One region of the Bacillus cereus group sp. MYBK79-1 genome, then DNA from elsewhere that is predicted to be linked to it. Evidence: riboswitches for the same ligand, from Rfam matches in the RefSeq annotation. Region 1 holds a riboswitch; each other region holds the start of a gene.

Region 1 (6,743 bases):
GCATGTATACATTCTTCAAATTTTAATGGGTATTTTAGGGGCTGTGCAGCGTAATACGGAGAAGACATCGTTAGCACGAAAAGTTGTGCAAGAAAATGCTGGTTATGAGATTGGGAAATATCATGTGTGGACATCGATTGGAGGAGCAGTAGCAATTATTGCAACGGGATATTTAGTAGATTTCTTTACGATTGGCACCATTTTTTATATTGCATCTATCTTATATGTAGTAAGCGGAGTCATATTAAGTAGTAAAAAAATATAATCATCCCCATTTTTACCTGAATACCCTTTATTTGTTATACTAAAAGGGAAAATAAAAGAAAAGGGGACATTGCCTTTGATGAAATTTTTAATTTTAGCTATTCTCACTTTGTTTTTGATTCCATGGACAAGAAGCGGTAGTAAACTTCGAGCAGTGGATAAGAAAGGGGATGAGAAGGTTGTAAAGGGTAAGAAATCATCCATTTTAGTTATTCCTGTTTTATTTTGGATAGGTATTGCAATCTATGAATATCTTTGGCTAATTGATGATCGAGCGGATTCAATTCTTACTCATTATGCTGTTGCAGTAGCAGTTTTAATTGGGCTTGTTTTATTTTCACAAAATCAAATAGGGAAATTAGAAGGTACGTTAAAGGGACTTCTCATGTTTGTTTTACTCGCAAGTTACGGCTACTTTGGTTATTTACACGATATAGTAATCACGAAAAAGAAATATGATTCTGTTGTGAAGATAGAGAAAGATATTTCAGAGCCATTTACTGAAAATGATCAGCCGTTTACAGTGCCGCCAAAGACAGCAGAGAATAAGATGAAAAAAGTATTTGGGGATATTCCGAAAGTAGCTTATTTTGAGCTAGGAGAATTAACACCACAAATGGTAAATGGTGAGGCTTTATATGTAGCACCGATTGAAGTTTCAGGGTTTTTTAAAGCACGTAAAGCGGAAACAATTCCAGGATACGTAACGATGTCAGGTACGAATCCCGATGCGGAAGCAAAACTGCACCTCGGTTATAAAATGAAATATGTGCCGAGCATGTTTTTTGGTAATAAATTAGAACGTGTCGTTCGAAAAGCAGAACCGGATTTAATTTTTAAAGGGAAACCTAAATTCGAAGTTGATGATAAAGGGAAACCATATTATACAATGACGTATGGTGAATTTATTTCAGGAAGATCTGGATTTGAGGTAGAGGGCGTTGTAGTAGTAGACGCACAAACAGGTGAAGTGAAAAGATACGATAAAGGAAAGGCACCTAAATTTGTTGATGGTGTATTAAATCACGAGACCGCATCTACATTAAATACGTATTTCGGTAAATATATTCACGGATTTTGGAATACAAAATTCTCACAAACGGATATGAAGATTCCGACTGAGTGGGGAACGAAAGAAGGAGTTACACCAATCTTCGGTAAGGATGGAACGCTATATTACTTTACTGATTTCACCTCTCCGAAAGAAGGAGTAGATTCTGCGTTAGGTTACTCGCTTATCGATGCGCGTACAGGTAAGTTGTATTACTATAACGGAAAAGAAGTAAAGGGAATTATGGATGGTTCAGCTGCTACAGAAGTAGTGGATAATTCCTTTAAGAGAGAGAAATGGCACGGAACAATGCCGGTTATTTATAATGTGTACGGTAAACCTTCTTGGATTGTACCTGTTATTGATGACGGAGGATTAGTACGTGCTCATACGGTTATCTATGCTTCTAATGCGAAAATATTTGCAACAGGTTCGACGCAAAAAGAAGCGCTTGAGAATTATAAAAATGCGCTGAGTGGAAGTGGGGATTCATTTAGACCGACTTCAAGTGGTAAAGAAGCACAAAAAGAAGGCGTTGTACAACGTGTATATAAAGAAAAATCAGGCGAAAATACGATTGTGTACGTACTGTTAGAGAATGAGCAAAAAGTATTTATGGTACCAGCGAAGAAATTCCCATATGCCATGTTTACAGAAGTGGGAGATCCAATTCAAATCACGTATTTAGATACAGGAGAGGCGATGTCTTCCGTATCTAAATTTGCAAATAGCAATTTGAAAAAGTAAAGCGATAGAATTTCTATCGCTTTTTTTTACGGTATGAAACAGGAAAATGCACTATACTTGACGTATGTTTATGTTGTAACTATAATTGTTACGATTAAGTAGTTATAGGAAAGGGTGAACGGAAAAAGTGAATGGAGTTAATCAAGAAATATATAAGCCTGTAAAGACAAATAGGTTATGGATGATTCTTGTACTAGGGACACTTACGGCGATTGGGCCATTATCTATTGATATGTATTTGCCTTCTTTACCGAAATTAACGGACGATTTACAAACGGGGGCATCCCTAGCGCAGCTAACATTGACAGCTTGTTTACTTGGGCTTTCAGTAGGGCAATTATTTGTCGGTTCAATTAGTGATATTTATGGAAGGCGCAAACCTCTTATTATTGCTCTTATTATTTATGTTGCTTCTTCTTTACTTTGTGCTATTGCGCCATCTATTTGGAGTTTAGTGTTATTGCGCTTCTTGCAAGGAGCTTCAGGATCGGCTGGGATTGTTATTTCACGTGCAATGGTACGTGATATGTATTCAGGTTCTGAAATGACAAAGTTTTTCTCACTGCTTATGTTAGTAAACGGAGCAGCGCCTATTTTGGCACCGATTATCGGGGGACAATTACTACAGTTCACAACATGGCGCGGTGTCTTCATCGTTCTTGGAGCAATTAGTGTATTCATGTTAATATCAGCTACTTTTGTATTACGTGAAACATTACCTCCTGAAGAAAGAGAAACAGGTGGTTTGTCAGGGACATTGGCGACGTACGGAAAACTGTTAAAGGATCGTCTGTTTATGGGATATGCATTGTCACAAGGGCTAGTAACGGCGGCAATGTTTGCATACATTTCGGGCTCGCCATTTGTGTTGCAGAACATATACGGAGCATCACCACAGCAATTTAGCTTATTCTTTGCGATTAACGGTATCGGTATTATTATTGCTAGTCAGGTTACGGGTCGTTTAGCAGGGAAAGTGAATGAGAAGACATTATTTGTTGGTGGTATTATTATCGCAGCTGTTGGTGGCCTATCTTTATTACTGACAATCGTACTAGGAATAGGTTTAATTGGTGTTTTATGTTCGTTGTTCCTTGTTGTATCAAGTGTTGGGGTTGTATCAACAACTGGTTTCTCATTAGCGATGAGAAACCAGAAACAAGCTGCAGGAACAGCATCAGCTTTATTAGGCTTATTACAGTTCATTTCAGGAGCACTTGTTGCACCGTTAGTAGGCATTGGTGGAAGTAACACCGCATTACCGATGGGCGTTGTGATCGCTCTTTGTGAAATTGGTGCTGTATTATGTTATCTATTTATGGCCAGAAGAAGTGAGAAGCAGTTTGAATTGCAACAAAGACAAAATGTAGAGGCTTAATTCATAAAAAGAGCTGATTCAAACATATTTTGAATCAGCTCTTTTTTCATTTCTTTGAAATAACACATACAGTTTCGTAAGGTGATGCAAAAGTTATTTACATAAAGTGACGATAATGTGACAAAAATGTGGGCATGTATATTAAGGTATCGTCTTAAGTGTAAAAAGTAGGATGTTCTCGGTATAATAACAAGTGGAGATAAAAGAAACTATAATGAGTAGTAGCTGTAGATAAAAGGAGAAAAAGAGATGAAGAAGGTTTTGGGTATTGCCGTAATGGGAGGTATGCTCCTTCTAGCGGGATGTAATGGAAATAAAGATACGAAAGAACCAAAGGAAAAGGTAGAGCAATCTACTGAACAAACAGAAGAGATGAAAGAATATCTTGCAGTACATGAAAAATACGATATGAAGATGAACAAAGAAATTAATAAAGCATTACAGTTATGGGAAGTAGCAAAAGAAAAAGGTGGTAAGGAAATAACGAATGCTAAATATAAAGAAGACGTGCAGAAGGTAACGACAGGCATGTTAGAAGATATAGATCATATACGTAAAGAAATTCGTGTACCGAAGTCGAAAGAACAAGAACATGAAATGTATGTTGGTTTCTTAAATGAAGCAGAACAAGCGATAAAAAAATTACAAAAGTTAGCTAAAGAAGAAGACTCATCGTTGATTCGTGATATAGAAATTAATTTTTCAACAGCATCAACATACTATAAGCGTTTTCAAACAGAGGCAAAAAAATAACCTTGCGTACGCGCAAGGTTATTTTTTCTTCTTACCATCTCCGTCTTCATCCTCGGATACTAATACTTTCTGTTCTTCGTGAAATTCAGAAATGGTTTGACCGGTAATATTATCGAATGGAGTATAAAAAGAAGTGATACGTTTCTTTTTAATAAAGAGTTTATCACGCATTAACGGGCAGTAAGACCCCCACCTCAAAATTCAGTGAAAGCAAAGAAGTTAGGTAGGGATCAACTGCCCGTAAAGCCCGATTGGTTCAACTAATAATCAGTGGGGGATGCCCCCCACTGATTAAAGTTTCACTTTATAGAAGCCGATGATGACAAGTATAACGATTGTTAAGGGTTATAGTAGCAAGAAGGAAGGGGTCCATCTTATAACTCCTTTAACAGTATTTCTTTTTATTATAAGTGAAAACTGTAATTTCGATAAAAGGATTAAAAACTGATTTTTCTAAATATACCCAATTTGATTGACTTTTCATTTTTTCAGAATTATAATTCGAAATATACAATTTGAACCAAATAATAATATAGCAATTTACTTATCCAGAGAGGTAGAGGGACTGGCCCTATGACACCTCAGCAGCGGGTTCTGTAAGATGAACACCGTGCTAATTCCAGCAAGCAAGTCTTGAAAGATAAGTGATGGGCCTTCGTTTATTCAGCCTTGATCTTATTTTTTAAGATCAAGGCTTTTTGTATTTTAAGAAGCGGAAAAGTAATAGGAACAAATATGTCAATAAAACAAAGTAAATTCATTTGTTTAGGGGGTTATTGAAGTGTATGTTATTAAAAAACTATCGGTTATGGTTTTCACGCTATGGGTCATTACGACAGTAACATTTTTGATTATGCATATCATTCCTGGGGATCCATTTTCATCAGATGCAAAAATCTTTCCAGAGGAAGTAATACAAAATATGAGGGCGAAGTATCACCTCGATGAACCGTTATGGAATCAATATGTCGCTTATTTAGATGGCGTAGTTCATTTTGATTTTGGTGAATCTGTTCAATCCACAGGTCAAAGTGTATCAGAAATTATAACGACAGGATTTGGTCCGTCAGCGATTATTGGTTTACAAGCACTTATTATTTCATTATTAGTCGGAATTGCAGCAGGTACATTTGCAGCCCTATATCATGGGAAAGTAATTGATTATAGTGTGAGCTTACTTGCGATTCTCGGTATATCTATTCCAAGTTTTATTTTAGCACCATTATTTATACAAGTATTTGCTATACAGTTTGAACTGTTACCTGTAGCGTCTTGGGGCACATTCGAACATACGGTATTGCCATCCTTTGCATTAGCGTTAGGACCAATCGCAGTTATTACAAGGTTTGTTCGCTCTAATATGATTGAAGTTTTGCAGAGTGATTATATTAAGCTAGCGAGAGCGAAAGGTATCCCAATTAAGAAAATCATTATAAGACATGCTCTTCGAAATGCGATTGTGCCAGTACTTACATTTGTTGGACCGTTAATGGCTGGACTTTTAACAGGGACTTTCGTTATTGAAAAAATATTTTCCATTCCTGGTCTAGGAAAATATTTTGTAGATAGCATTTTTAACCGAGATTATCCGGTCATTATGGGAACAACGATTTTCTATAGTGCATTATTAATTTCTTGTATTTTCATTACAGATATTATTCATCGTATGGTTGATCCGCGTATTCGTTCTATTACATAAGGAGGGGGGATATTTAAATGGGAGCTTATGAAATTAATAAACAGTTATTAACGAATGAAGAGAAAAAAGAATTAACGATAAATAAAGAGCAGCAAACAATTAGCCGAAAGAAGGAAGTGTTTCGCAAGTTTATATCAAACCCTATAGCAGTTTTAGGCGCAGTGACGTTATTACTCATTATAATTTTCTCGCTAATTGGCGAAAGTTTAACGTCATTTACTGCGAGTGAACAAGTGAAAGAAGCAACTAATTTACCTCCTAGTAGCGAGCATTGGTTCGGAACCGATGATTTAGGAAGAGACATATGGGCGCGTACTTGGGCTGGTGGGAAAATTTCACTAACAGTTGGATTAGTGGCAGCGGCTCTTGATATAGGAATAGGTGTACTAATCGGTGGTTTTAGTGGATACGTGAGAGGACGTAGTCGCCTTGGAACCTTAATTGATGAGTGGATTATAAGAGGTATTGAAGTGTTATACGGCATCCCATATTTATTAATTGTTATTTTATTATTAATCGTTATGAAACCCGGGCTTTTTACAATTATTATTGCCCTTGCATTAACAGGCTGGATTGGCATGGCACGTCTCGTTAGGGCACAAGTATTATCCTTAAAGCAAAGAGAATTTGTTATTGCAGCAGAGCGATTAGGTACATCGCATATGAAGATTATATACGGACATATCATTCCAAATTTAACAGGTATTATTATCGTAAATTTATCATTTACAATTCCGGCAGCTATTTTCTCAGAATCATTTTTAAGCTTTATCGGACTCGGAGTGCAATCACCAGCGGCTAGCTGGGGAACGATGACGAACGATGCACTCGGAACATTATTGAGCGGAGAA
Region 2 (6,743 bases), on a different contig from region 1:
GCAAGTTGCGCACAATTAAATACCGTCCTTTGCATCGGTAATCGGCAAAACAATTGGATACTTAACATCACACCCACACATGAAACAACTGTTATATACATTCCAAACTGCCAATTCATTGTATAAATAAGCGTAAGGCTAAGTGTAATTCCACCTCTCCAAATACGGATAGGAAAATACTCAGTAATTCCCATAAACATAATTAACAACAAAAGCAGCATAAGATGGGAAGGCATTTCAATTAAAAATAAGGACATCATAACAGCCATTAAACCAAGAAAAGAGATAGAATAAATATAAAAACTAGCTACTTTCTCTCTCATAGAAGTAAAATCTATCTTTCTCAAAACGATCCCTCCCTCAAAAGTTTATTATCATCATTATCTAATAAAAAACCGGCACTGGCAAAATGAGAATGTTCCCATTAGCCAATCACCGGCTGTGCGCTGTCCCTTAGAAGGGATGACACAATATTAGTATAAAACAAGCCTCCCTATTCTACTACCCATCAAATGTTATATTTGTAAATATATTCTATACCTATCCTATAGAACTAAAGATGTACATGAATCACTTTCATAACAAAAAACTCCCTTCAAAAGACGAAGGGAGTTTTTTACACAATTATAAAATTTCGTTCACTAAATGATACACAAGGTGAAATATCTCTTTATTTCTATATTCATTATAACAAAAAGATACATAACTAAACAGACTTGTAATAAAAACCCATAAAAATTAATATATGGTTATACAGTATTTTTACTGTATGATGATTTTAAGCGATTCCCCTTAAAATCAACTTACTCACATACCTTTATACAGTAATTGTTCCCCAATTTCTGTATATCAAAAAACCTTTCATTTATTTGAAAGGTTTTTTTGAGCTTGCACATATTCTTCTTTCGTATTCACATTTATAAACCAATCTACATTCGCTTGTACATCTTCACCGGCAATATATTTCACATTACATTGCGATAGAAGCTGGCCCATACTTCTTTTTTCTTCTTGAAGCACAGCATAAATTTTCTCTTTCACACGGTTATGGTACGCTGCAAGTAACGGTTGTTTTCTTCCATTAATAATAGGTACAACCGCATCATATTCATTGCTCGTTTGCTCTAGTAAAATGGTAAACCATTCATGCGAAACATTCGGCGCATCGCAAGGCATAATAGCATACCAATCTGCTTCTATATATTCCATTCCTGATACAATTCCAGCAAGTGGTCCATTTCCTTTATAATGCGGAATATCTTCTATAACAGGAACTTGTACGAGTTGCTCTACTCGCTCCTTTATATCAGTATGACTAATGACTACAACTTCTTGGAGCGCACTTGTCATCACTTTCACAATATGCTCAATAAAAGTACTACCTTGCCAGCTCGCTAACGCTTTCGGCTCACCGAATCGACTCGACATACCGCCTGCCAATACAATTCCAGCATACTTACTCATTGGCGATGCAGCTCAAAGGTAATATGACCTAATTCCGGTAAAATTAATTTATTCATCGCAAGACGAACTGCTCCGCTAGATCCTGGCATGGAAAAGACAACTTTGCGTCCAATTGTACCGCCGATTGCTCTACTTAACATCGCGCTGCTTCCGATATCTTCTAAATAACTAATCATGCGGAACAACTCACCAAACCCGACAATTTCTTTATGTAATAACGCTGACACTGCTTCAATCGTCACATCACGTTTCGTAATACCAGTACCGCCATTTGTTAACACGACATCGACATCTTCCCTATGATAACCAGCTAACACTGCTTGCTGAATACTTTCTTTATCATCTTTTACAATTTCATAAGAGGTCACTGTATGCCCTGCTTCTTTTAATAATTCATGTAATAGTTGTCCACTCTTGTCCGTCTCTTCTGTACGTGTATCAGAAATCGTCACGATCTTGCAACGCACTTCTTTTGGTGCTTGTTTTTTATGTTCGGTTACGCTCATTTTTCATCTTTCCTTTCATTTAACTTTGTAAAATTATGTATAAATTAAAGAATTCAATATGATACAATATAAGCATATTTATCCATATAAAGGAGCTTTACATGATTCAAAATATAAAACGATACGTACCTATTATACCATTCCTAGTTATATTATCCCTTTTTCAATGGATCGCTTACGGGTTCGATATTAACTTTTAAAATTGTATGTGCTTATGCCGAATGATGGTATTCGTTACTATTTGACTAGCACAACCATTCCACTTGCCCTTGCCTACCTTGTAGATTTTGTATGGAAACAAAACCAAATTAAAGGAGGTAAACATGAAAAATAGTACAATTTATACACAACTATTATTTTTCATTTCTTTATTAGGGCTATGTTTTTCTTCTACCGTTCATGCTGAAGAAAAACATACGAATGTTATACGAGTAAATATAACAAATTAGATTGAATATAAAAATACGCCTGAACAAAAATTAACTCCCACACTTGAAACAAATTCTGCTGAAATCCAGCTCTATCATAATAATGGTAATCCCATTAAAACAAACATCTTAGAATCCTCTCCTAAAACAAATTTATATTTATTTGCGGTCTCTAATTATTATATAAATAAAATTAGCTATAGAGACTATTACTTCTCAGAAACGAAAACAGAAAGTATAGAAGCAGTTCAAAAAGAAACTATACGCACTTTAGAAAAAATTGCACACTCCACTTCATATACTACTGAGTCCTTTCAAGCAAGTAGAACTTATAATTACTCTTTTTATTCTGGGGCTAAATTAACAACAACTATTACATTTAGTCAGAACAGTTCTGACGCAGATATTAACGGAAAAGTAGGATCTGTGTGGGACATTACAGCATCTCATACTATTAAAAACACAGTTATAAATCCACCTTTTATAAGCTGGAATACACAATTATCTGTACCTTATTCATCTCAAAAGTTAATAAATTATGAACCAGATTCCACTATGCTTCCACTATTCTTTTTTCGAAATTTAACTGGATTCAGTATAAACAGCAACTCATTATTAAGTGAAAACTATGGCAGTTGGACGCTGGAGAAAAACCTATTTAACCCTGTACCCAAAACAGCTCAAATGAATACAAAAATTAGAACTTCAAATACTGCAGGAAATTTAGGTTTACAATTAAGCCACACTTACGTACGTGCTGGTGGTACTACTCACTCTACAGGAATAGTTTCCACATATATACCAGATAGATGATGCTATGCAAAAATTTCTTGATAAGGAGATTTATTCACTATGGAACTTTATAAAAAATTAACAACAACATTCATCCTCTTATTCGTCGCTTCCATTACTGTTGGCTTTTCTCTAAAAGGCGCAATTCCATACGCTACATTAGTAAGCATTATATTCGCAACCCTATTTTTACTAAGCAGTGCCTTTTGCGCGGGTAAAGCACGTCAAATGAAAGGTTGATTACATATGTTCAAGAAGAAACCAGTCCTTTGTAAATCATGTGAAAAGGAAATACAAACATATGAAAAAGCATGGATTCATATGCCATTTCCGGCAAGTGGTATGACAAATGTGAGAAAGTACATTGAGCTAGATGGAGAAGTTTATTGTGGTTCTTGCATCCAAGTGGTAAATAAAACAAAATAAAAAAAGCTTTGCGCTCACGGCGCAAAGCTTTTTTTCATATATTATAGACCAGCTTGCTCTTTTAAAGCTGCAGCTTTGTCTGTACGTTCCCATGTTAGATCTACATCAGTACGTCCGAAGTGGCCGTAAGCTGCTGTTTGTTTGTAAATTGGGCGACGTAAGTCTAGCATTTTAATAATACCGGCTGGGCGAAGATCGAAGTTGTTACGAACTAGTCCTACTAGTACGTCTTCAGATACTTTACCAGTGCCGAACGTATCAACTGAAATTGATACTGGTTGTGCTACACCAATTGCGTATGCAAGTTGTACTTCTGCTTTGTCAGCAAGACCAGCTGCTACGATGTTTTTCGCAACATAACGAGCTGCATATGCTGCAGAACGGTCAACTTTTGTTGCATCTTTACCAGAGAATGCACCGCCACCGTGGCGAGCGTATCCACCGTAAGTATCAACGATGATTTTACGTCCTGTTAAACCAGCATCACCTTGTGGTCCACCAATTACGAAGCGACCAGTTGGGTTAATGAAGAATTTCGTTTCTCCATCCATTAATTCTGCTGGAACTACAGCTTTAATTACATGCTCTTTTAAATCGCGATCGATTTCTTCCCATGTAACATCTGGATGATGCTGTGTAGAAATTACGATTGTATCTACACGTACAGGTTTACCATTTTCATCATACTCAACTGTAACTTGCGTTTTTCCATCCGGACGTAAGTATGATAATGTCTCATCTTTACGTACTTCAGTTAAACGGCGAGCTAATTTGTGAGCAAGCGAGATTGGAAGTGGCATTAACTCTTGTGTTTCATTACATGCGAAACCAAACATTAAACCTTGGTCTCCTGCACCAATTGCCTCAATCTCAGCGTCAGTCATTAGACCTTCGCGTGCTTCTAGCGCTTGGTCAACACCCATAGCGATGTCAGCAGACTGCTCATCGATAGATGTTAAAACTGCACAAGTTTCTGCATCGAATCCGTATTTTGCGCGTGTGTAACCAATGCCTTGAATTGTTTCACGAACGATTTTTGGAATATCTACGTAAGTAGAAGTCGTAATTTCCCCCGCTACCAATACTAAACCAGTTGTTACAGTTGTTTCACAAGCTACACGTGCATTTGCGTCCTTTGATAAGATCGCATCTAAAATTGAATCAGAAATTTGGTCACAAATTTTATCTGGATGTCCTTCAGTTACAGACTCAGATGTGAACAGATGACGTTTCTTTGTCATGTGGTAAACCTCCCTACAGTAATTGTATATATTGTACGGAACTCATCCTTAATTTGCCACAAACTGCGACATACATTTATTCTCCCACACAAGCATACAGAAAAACCTTTCCTACTTTACATAGAGGAAAGGTTTAATTTGCTACTTGCATACTGCTTTTTGCCCTTTGCTCTTATCGTTCGAGACCGTTAGCCTCGCACAGGTTTTAGCACCTATTCACCTGTATTTACCACTACAAATGAGGTTGCTGGGCTTCATCGGGCCTGTCCCTCCGCCAGCTCGGGATAAGAGAGTATCCGTCCCAACCTATACTAAAGAAATGATATTCATTTGTCAATTAATATTCACATTTTCCTGAAAGTTTTTCTCAATACGCCTGAAATGAAATATTAATAAGGAAATAATGCATTCACACAAACAAAAAGAAATAAATAGTATACATTATTTATATAATTGTGTTATACTCTTGTTGGGGATTACGAGAAATATTTCATTAAATGAAAAGGATGGTATATAAATATGAGTACTGTGAATGTCCAAATTGGTTTACACGAATTATTGAACGGAAGCAATGCACAGATTCAACTAAGTGTTCCGCAATTAGTGGAAAAAGTATTAATGCGAAATGAAGGGAAATTAACTTCTACTGGTGCCGTTTCTGCTTCAACTGGAAAATATACAGGACGTTCTCCTAAAGATAAATTTATTGTGAAAGAAGCATCGGTTGCTGACAAAATTGCTTGGGGAGCAGTGAATCAACCGATTTCTGAAGAACATTTTAATAAATTATATACTAAAGTTTTAGAATACTTAAAAGAAAAAGAAGAGTTATTCGTCTTCAATGGATTTGCAGGCGCTGACCGCAATTACCGCCTACCAATTCAAGTTATTAATGAATATGCATGGCACAATTTATTTGTACATCAATTATTCATTCGTCCAACTGAAGAAGAATTAACAACTCATGAATCAGAGTTCACAATTGTTTCTGCACCGAATTTCAAAGCTGATCCAGCTGTTGACGGTACAAACTCTGAAGCATTCATTATGGTTTCATTCGAAAAACGTATCGTACTAATTGGTGGTACAGAATACGCTGGAGAAATGAAAAAATCAATCTTCTCTATTATGAACTTCTTATTACCTGAACAAGATATTCTTTCTATGCATTGCTCTGCAAACGTAGGTGAAGAAGGCGACGTAGCACTATTCTTCGGTTTATCTGGAACAGGTAAAACAACATTATCTGCTGATCCAAACCGTAAATTAATCGGTGATGATGAGCATGGTTGGTCTGATAACGGTGTATTCAATATTGAAGGCGGTTGCTATGCAAAATGTGTAAACCTTTCTCACGAGAAAGAACCACAAATTTTCGATGCAATCAAATTTGGATCTGTTTTAGAAAACGTTATCATTAATAACCAAACGCGTATCGCAGACTATAACGATACTACTTTAACAGAAAATACTCGTGCTGCATACCCTATGCATGCGATTGACAATATCGTACTGCCAAGTGTTGCTGGACACCCAAATACAATCATTTTCTTAACTGCTGATGCATCTGGCGTATTGCCTCCAATCAGTAAGTTATCAAAAGAACAAGCTATGTATCATTTCTTAAGTGGTTACACTAGTAAACTAGCAGGAACAGAGCGCGGCGTTACATCTCCGCAAGCAACATTCTCAACTTGCTTTGGTTCACCATTCTTACCACTTGATGCATCTCGCTATGCTGAAATGCTTGGTGAAAAAATCGAGAAACACGATGCGAAAGTATTCTTAGTAAACACTGGCTGGACTGGTGGCGAATACGGCATTGGTAAACGTATGAACTTAGGTTACACTCGTGCAATGATTCAAGCAGCGTTAAGCGGCGAACT
Region 3 (6,743 bases), on a different contig from region 1:
TTTATTTGTAATTGATTTTACAATCAGTTATTTTCAAGCATATCTTGAATCAGCGGCAGGTATTAAATGGGTAATATCAGAAACTTGGAGAACTATTTTTTTAGATGCCCCTGAAAGTATATTGGTTATTTTAGGCGCAATTGCTTTATATGATTTCACAAAAGAAACATCTCCAAAAGACGCATCAATTTAAATGCGTCTTTTTTCTTTGCAGTAATTTCTTCAACATCATGGAATACTCTCACTATTACGGCCAAAATTGTTAGTTCCTTTTATCTGTATGTCTTTGTCATGTAAAGTGTTTCCAGGTTTTGTGACTATAGGCTGAAATGGTTAAATAAACGTTTGTTTAAGATGTATGTTCGGTAGGAAGAAACCGATGCAACTCAAGGGTTAACAAAGAAAAAAGGGGAATTAATCAAACGTTTGTTTAAGATGTATGTTCGGTAGGAAGAAACCGATGCAACTCAAGGGTTAACAAAGAAAAAAGGGGAATTAATCAAACGTTTGTTTAAGATATATGTTCGGCGAGGGAGGAGAGAAGAATCTAAAAAAAATTATATATTTACTTTTTCTTAACAAATGGCGGAAAAATAAGAAAAATTAGCAGGATTATTAATAATAATCACGAAATAAGTAAAAGTTTAGCGAATAATCGTTTGAAATAATAAAACGTTTTCTATATGATAAAGGTAAAGGTTAGTAAAAAAGTAGGTGAATTTATGACAGTAACATTTTATTCATATCCAAAGTGTGGCACATGTCAAAAAGCAAAGAAATGGTTTGAGGCAAACGATGTAGCATATGAGATGATTCATATTGTTGAAAATCCACCATCAAAAGAAGATTTACGTAATTTACATGAAAAAAGTGAATTACCATTGAAAAAATTCTTTAATACAAGTGGAATGCGTTACCGTGAACTTGGTCTGAAAGATAAGTTAAAAGATGCGAGTGAAGACGAAATGTACGAGCTTTTAGCATCTGATGGCATGTTGATTAAACGTCCAATTGTAACAGATGGAACGAATGTAACACTTGGTTTTAACGAAGAGCAGTTTGAAAGTGTGTGGAAAAAGTACCAATAAGGTATTTTTACATAATTAATACATTCACTGGAGGTACAGTCATGAGCATTCCAAATAATTTACGTTACTCTGAAGAACACGAATGGGTAAAAACTGAAGGTAATGCGGTTGTTATCGGTATTACTCATTTTGCACAAGGTGAGTTAGGCGATATCGTATTCGTTGAACTTCCTGAAGTAGGTGCAACAATCCAAGCTGACGAGCCATTCGGAAGCGTAGAATCTGTTAAAACAGTTTCTGAGTTATATGCACCTGTAAGTGGTAAAGTTGTAGCAGTAAACGAAGAATTAAGTGACCAACCAGAACTTGTTAACGAATCTCCATACGAGGGTGCATGGATGGTTAAAGTTGAACTTTCTGATGCAAGCCAAGTTGAGAAGTTATTAACTGCTGAAAAATATGCAGAAATGACAAACCAAGACTAATTATAGTCGATTAAAGGACAGCCTTTGTGCTGTCCTTTTTTATTTTGTGAAAAATAATGAACGTAGAATCATATACTAATTATCGTGTAGGAGAACGTTTTTTGAAAAAACTTTTTCGTCTAAGTTTTTATTGTCCATCTCCAGCAGCTAGGACAGTCGGTCATTTCACTCTTTCACTTGAGGCAAAAAGCGCCTCTAGTTCACGAGTTCGGGTGCCCTCTTGTTCTGAACGAGCTGCTTGCGCTTTTCTTTTGCAAAAATAAACAGGAAACAACATGAAAATAACGAATATACTATATACTAAGTTAAAGGTTGTATAGTATATGGTGATCGGGTGATGACATATGATTTATGTAGAAAAAGTCATTATTGTAGAAGGTAAATCAGACAGAAAAAAGATTGAATCTATTATTCGGGAACCAGTGGAAATTGTTTGTACAAATGGTACAATTGGTTTGTCGAAAATGGATGAGCTCATTGATCAGTTTTTTGATAAGGAAGTGTATGTACTAGTGGATGCTGATGATGCTGGAGAAAAGTTAAGGAAACAATTTCGAAAAGAATTTCCGCAAGCAGAGCATATTTACATTGATCGCTCGTACCGGGAAGTGGCAACTGCGCCATCTTCACACTTAGCAAATGTATTATGGGGAGCTGACATTGACGTTTATACAGAATATTTACGGTAAGGAATGATAGAAGTGATTGACTGGACAGGAGCCGAAGCAACAGCCCTAATAGAGAACGAAGAAAAAACAGTGTTATATGTATATACTCCAATGTGTGGAACATGCCAATTAGCAAAAAAGATGTTAACAGTCGTTGAGATGACAATTGAAGACTTGAAAATTGGAATGTTAGATTTAAATTATGCTCCGCATTTAGCGAAAGAGTATGGTATTGAAAGTGTACCTTGTTTACTTGTTTTTGAAAATGGGACACTCATGAAGAAGATATACGCATTTCATTCGGTTGAATATTTATATACGGAATTAAAGTAGGCGGCAAAGTTTTTGCCGCCTCGACATATTTCTCGGGAAATATGTCGAGATGCAGGGTGGTTACAGTATTTGTCGAGCGAAAGTAACAGGATTGCTCTTTAGTGAGAGGGAATGGTATGAGTAATAGAAAGTGATATGAAGGATGTGATTTAGGGTGAAATTATATTCTTTGCTGCAATCATTTGTAAATTACGCTAATGGTCAATATCATTTAGAACCGCTTTTAAGACAAGGAGAAAAAACTGTTAATTTCCGCTTTGGAGATGAAAGCTGTTCGTTACAAATTTCAAGAGATTATATAGAGCTGCTACATGAGGAACGAGGAACAGAGCAAATCGTTTGTGTAGATGAGGAAGATGTAAAACAATTGGTGAACGGAAATGTACGATTGCAAATGTTAATGAACGATGGACGTGTACAGTATTCGGGAACGTATCGAACGATGCTATTAGTTGAATCGATGTTTCATATATGTAAACCGATGTCAGTAGGTGCTTAAAATTCTGAAGTTTCATTTTTTACGAAAATTTCTGTTGACATGGTGTGTGGATGTTGATACAATTCAATTCATAAAATATAGACAATTTCATAAATTACAAATCAGACGAAAATGTAATCTGATTTCTCTTATCAAGAGAGGTGGAGGGACTGTGCCCTGTGAAGCCCGGCAACCGTCAACTTATGTTGAAATGGTGCCAATTCCTGCAAAGCAAATGCTTTGAGAGATGAGAGAGAGGGATAATGTTGTTATATACGCATATAAACCTTTCTGCTTCTCTAAAGCGGAAAGGTTTTTTTATTGTTTGAATGTGGAGGACATTCAAATAATAAAAGTAGTGATAACGGTGGACTACACGCATTAAACATAAAAAATTGCGGAGTCGATCCAAACAAAAAAGGGGTGATACACCATGATTCTATTAGAGAATGTAAAGAAAATATATAAAGCAAAAAGCGGTGATGTCACTGCTGTAGATAATGCCAATTTAAAAATAGACAAAGGCGAAATATTTGGTGTTATCGGATATAGTGGTGCTGGGAAAAGTTCTTTAATCAGATTATTCAATCAGTTAGAGAAACCAACTTCTGGCCAAATTACAATTGCAAATCGCGTGATTTCAGCAATTACAGGAAGTGAACTTCGTAAGGCAAGGCAAGAAATTGGAATGATTTTTCAGCACTTCAATTTACTTTGGTCACGAACTGTACGTGAAAATATCGAGTTCCCACTTGAAATTGCAGGTGTTGATAAAGCGAAGAGAAGAAAACGTGTGGATGAGTTAATTCATCTTGTTGGATTAGAAGGAAGAGGAGACGCGTATCCATCCCAGCTAAGCGGAGGACAAAAGCAACGTGTTGGGATTGCAAGAGCATTAGCTAACAACCCACAAGTGCTTTTATGTGATGAAGCAACATCAGCGCTTGATCCAGAAACGACAGATCAAATTTTAGATTTATTATTAGATATTAATAAGCGTCTCGGTTTAACAATTGTACTTATTACACATGAGATGCACGTGATTCGAAAGATTTGTAATCGAGTGGCGGTAATGGAGAAAGGAAAAATTGTAGAAACGGGTCCAGTACTTGATGTATTCCGCAATCCGCAGAAAGACATTACAAAGCGATTTGTACAGCAGTTAACGGATTCTGAAGATACAAATGAAACGATTGAAAGTTTAATTGAAAAGTATCCAGATGGTAAAGTCGTTCGTTTGCAGTTTATCGGTGAGGCTGTAGAAAGACCAGTGCTTCAAAGATTAATGCAACGCAGTGATATAGAAGTTAGTATTTTGCAAGGAAATATCGCACAAACGAATAACGGCTCTTACGGTAGTTTAGTCGTTCATTTAAATGGTGAGGAAACAGCGATTCAGCAAGCGATAGAGGGGATACATCAAGATCAAGTAGAGCTGGAGGTGATTGCACATGGATAAGTTACTCACAAATGTTGATTGGAATCAAATGTTAGAAGCAACTGGTGAAACGTTATATATGACGGCAATCGCAGCTCTTGCCACATTTGTTTTAGGACTAATTTTAGGATTGTTACTTTTCATGACGGCGAAAGATAATTTATGGGAAAACAAAACGGTTAACACAGCAATTGGAGCGTTCGTAAACATTTTCCGTTCGATACCGTTCATCATTTTAATTATTTTATTAATCCCATTCACAAAGATCTTGCTTGGAACAATTCTTGGAGCAAGTGCAGCACTTCCGGCTTTAATTATTGGAGCGGCACCATTTTACGCGAGAATGGTTGAAATTGCACTTCGTGAAATTGATAAAGGTGTAATTGAAGCTTCAAAAGCAATGGGAGCAAAAACAAGCACAATTATTTTGAAAGTGTTAATTCCAGAAGCGTTACCAGCATTAGTATCTGGTATTACGGTTACGACAATTGCTTTAGTAGGCTATACGGCAATGGCGGGAGTTGTTGGTGCTGGTGGTCTTGGAACACTTGCTTATTTAGAAGGATTCCAACGAGGAAATAACGATGTAACAATCGTTGCGACAATTTGTGTATTACTAGTTGTATTTTTCATTCAGTGGATTGGTGATAGTTTAACGACTCGAATAGATAAACGATAATAAAAAAACAGGAGGATGTTTCAAATGAAAAAATTATTACTTACAGCACTTATTTCAACTTCAATTTTTGGGTTAGCTGCTTGTGGCGGGAAAGATAAAGATGAAAAGAAACTTGTTGTCGGTGCTTCTAACGTACCGCACGCTGAAATTTTAGAAAAGGCAAAACCGTTACTTGAGAAAAAAGGAATTGAATTAGAAGTGAAAAAATTCCAAGATTACGTGTTGCCGAATAAATCGTTAGCGGATAAGGATTTAGATGCAAACTACTTCCAGCACATTCCATATTTAGAAAAAGAAATAAAAGATAAAAAATATGATTTTGAAGTAGCAGGAAAAATTCATTTAGAGCCAATCGGTGTATATTCTCAAAAATATAAAAGCTTAAAAGAACTTCCAGACGGGGCGACAATTATTATGAGTAATTCTGTTGCTGACCATGGACGTGGTTTAGCAATTTTACAAAAAGAAGGTATTTTAAAAATTAAGGATGGGGTAGATCCAGTTAAAGCAACTCCAAAAGATATTGCGGATAATCCAAAAAATTTAAGATTCAAAACGGATATTGATCCTGGTTTATTACCACAAGTGTATAACAATAAAGAGGGCGACGCTGTTTTAATTAATTCGAACTATGCAATTGATGCGAAGTTAAATCCAGAAAAAGATGCAATTGCAATTGAAGGTGACGATTCTCCATACGCAAACGTAGTAGCTGTTCGTAAAGGCGATAAAGATAAGAAAGAGATTAAAGCTCTTGTAGAAGTACTACATTCTAAAGAAATTGAAGACTTCATTAATAAAGAATATAAAGGGGCAGTTGTTCCTGTAAAAGAATAATTACTGAAAAAGGGCTGGTGTATGCCGGTCCTTTTTTCTAACTACATAACTATAAGGGAGAAGGGGACATCATATGAAAAAGATTCTACTGTCAGTTGTTACAGCGCTGTCTGTGTTTACATTAGCTGCTTGCGGGGGGAAAGATGAGAATAAGCTTGTTGTGGGAGCTTCTAACGTGCCGCACGCTGTTATTTTAGAAAAGGCACAGCCGATATTAGAGAAAAAGGGTATTAAATTAGAAATTAAAAAATTCCAAGATTATGTGCTGCCGAATAAAGCGTTAGCGGATAAGGAAATTGATGCAAACTACTTCCAGCACATTCCTTATTTAGATAAAGAAATTCAAGAAAAGGGATATAAAATTGTAAACGCAGGAAAAATACATTTAGAGCCAATGGGCATTTATTCTAAGAAATATAAAAGTTTAAAAGAACTTCCAGATGGTGGGACAGTTATTATGAGTAATAACGTAGCGGAGCGTGGCCGTATGTTAGCGTTATTACAAAAAGGCGGCGTGATTAAATTAAAAGATGGTGTAGATGTTGTGAAAGCAACAGTAAAAGATGTTGTAGAAAATCCGAAAAACTTAAAGTTTAAAACAGATGTAGAGCCTGGATTGTCACCGAAGTTATATGAAAATAATGAAGGGGATGCTTTATTTATTAATTCAAACTACGCAATTGATGCGAAATTAAATCCAACAAAGGATGCAATTGCGATTGAAGGATCAGACTCTCCGTACGCAAATATTATTGCAGTTCGTAAAGGTGACGAGAAGAAAAAAGAAATTAAAGAAT

What was found. Region 1 has a riboswitch for S-adenosylmethionine ahead of ACTFOB_RS23120 (ABC transporter permease). Riboswitches for the same ligand answer to the same signal wherever they lie in the genome.
Region 2: it holds a riboswitch for S-adenosylmethionine, as region 1 does, so the genes downstream of both, metK (methionine adenosyltransferase) here and ACTFOB_RS23120 (ABC transporter permease) in region 1, are expected to answer to the same signal.
Region 3: it holds a riboswitch for S-adenosylmethionine, as region 1 does, so the genes downstream of both, ACTFOB_RS12340 (methionine ABC transporter ATP-binding protein) here and ACTFOB_RS23120 (ABC transporter permease) in region 1, are expected to answer to the same signal.

Annotation. Positions count from the first base shown of each region.
Region 1 is NZ_JBQAEO010000020.1:23,925-30,667, forward strand. It holds gene ACTFOB_RS23095 (MFS transporter) at 1-265, shown strand, start outside; gene ACTFOB_RS23100 (DUF3981 domain-containing protein) at 344-2,062, shown strand; gene ACTFOB_RS23105 (multidrug effflux MFS transporter) at 2,190-3,440, shown strand; gene ACTFOB_RS23110 (hypothetical protein) at 3,690-4,193, shown strand; gene ACTFOB_RS23115 (DUF3951 domain-containing protein) at 4,212-4,364, opposite strand; SAM riboswitch class I at 4,735-4,840, shown strand; gene ACTFOB_RS23120 (ABC transporter permease) at 4,975-5,892, shown strand; gene ACTFOB_RS23125 (ABC transporter permease) at 5,910-6,743, shown strand, end outside.
Region 2 is NZ_JBQAEO010000002.1:381,691-388,433, forward strand. It holds gene ACTFOB_RS06695 (sensor histidine kinase) at 1-347, opposite strand, end outside; gene ACTFOB_RS06700 (molybdenum cofactor guanylyltransferase) at 862-1,464, opposite strand; gene ACTFOB_RS06705 (MogA/MoaB family molybdenum cofactor biosynthesis protein) at 1,461-1,970, opposite strand; gene ACTFOB_RS06710 (hypothetical protein) at 2,294-2,419, shown strand; gene ACTFOB_RS06715 (hypothetical protein) at 2,825-3,211, shown strand; gene ACTFOB_RS06720 (hypothetical protein) at 3,251-3,430, shown strand; gene ACTFOB_RS06725 (hypothetical protein) at 3,437-3,616, shown strand; gene metK (methionine adenosyltransferase) at 3,658-4,857, opposite strand; SAM riboswitch class I at 5,027-5,148, opposite strand; gene pckA (phosphoenolpyruvate carboxykinase (ATP)) at 5,377-6,743, shown strand, end outside.
Region 3 is NZ_JBQAEO010000006.1:72,726-79,468, reverse strand. It holds gene ACTFOB_RS12370 (DUF3937 family protein) at 1-193, shown strand, start outside; gene ACTFOB_RS12365 (arsenate reductase family protein) at 723-1,088, shown strand; gene gcvH (glycine cleavage system protein GcvH) at 1,130-1,513, shown strand; gene ACTFOB_RS12355 (toprim domain-containing protein) at 1,858-2,202, shown strand; gene ACTFOB_RS12350 (thioredoxin family protein) at 2,206-2,514, shown strand; gene ACTFOB_RS12345 (hypothetical protein) at 2,669-3,013, shown strand; SAM riboswitch class I at 3,139-3,246, shown strand; gene ACTFOB_RS12340 (methionine ABC transporter ATP-binding protein) at 3,426-4,451, shown strand; gene ACTFOB_RS12335 (methionine ABC transporter permease) at 4,444-5,109, shown strand; gene metQ (methionine ABC transporter substrate-binding lipoprotein MetQ) at 5,134-5,946, shown strand; gene metQ (methionine ABC transporter substrate-binding lipoprotein MetQ) at 6,020-6,743, shown strand, end outside.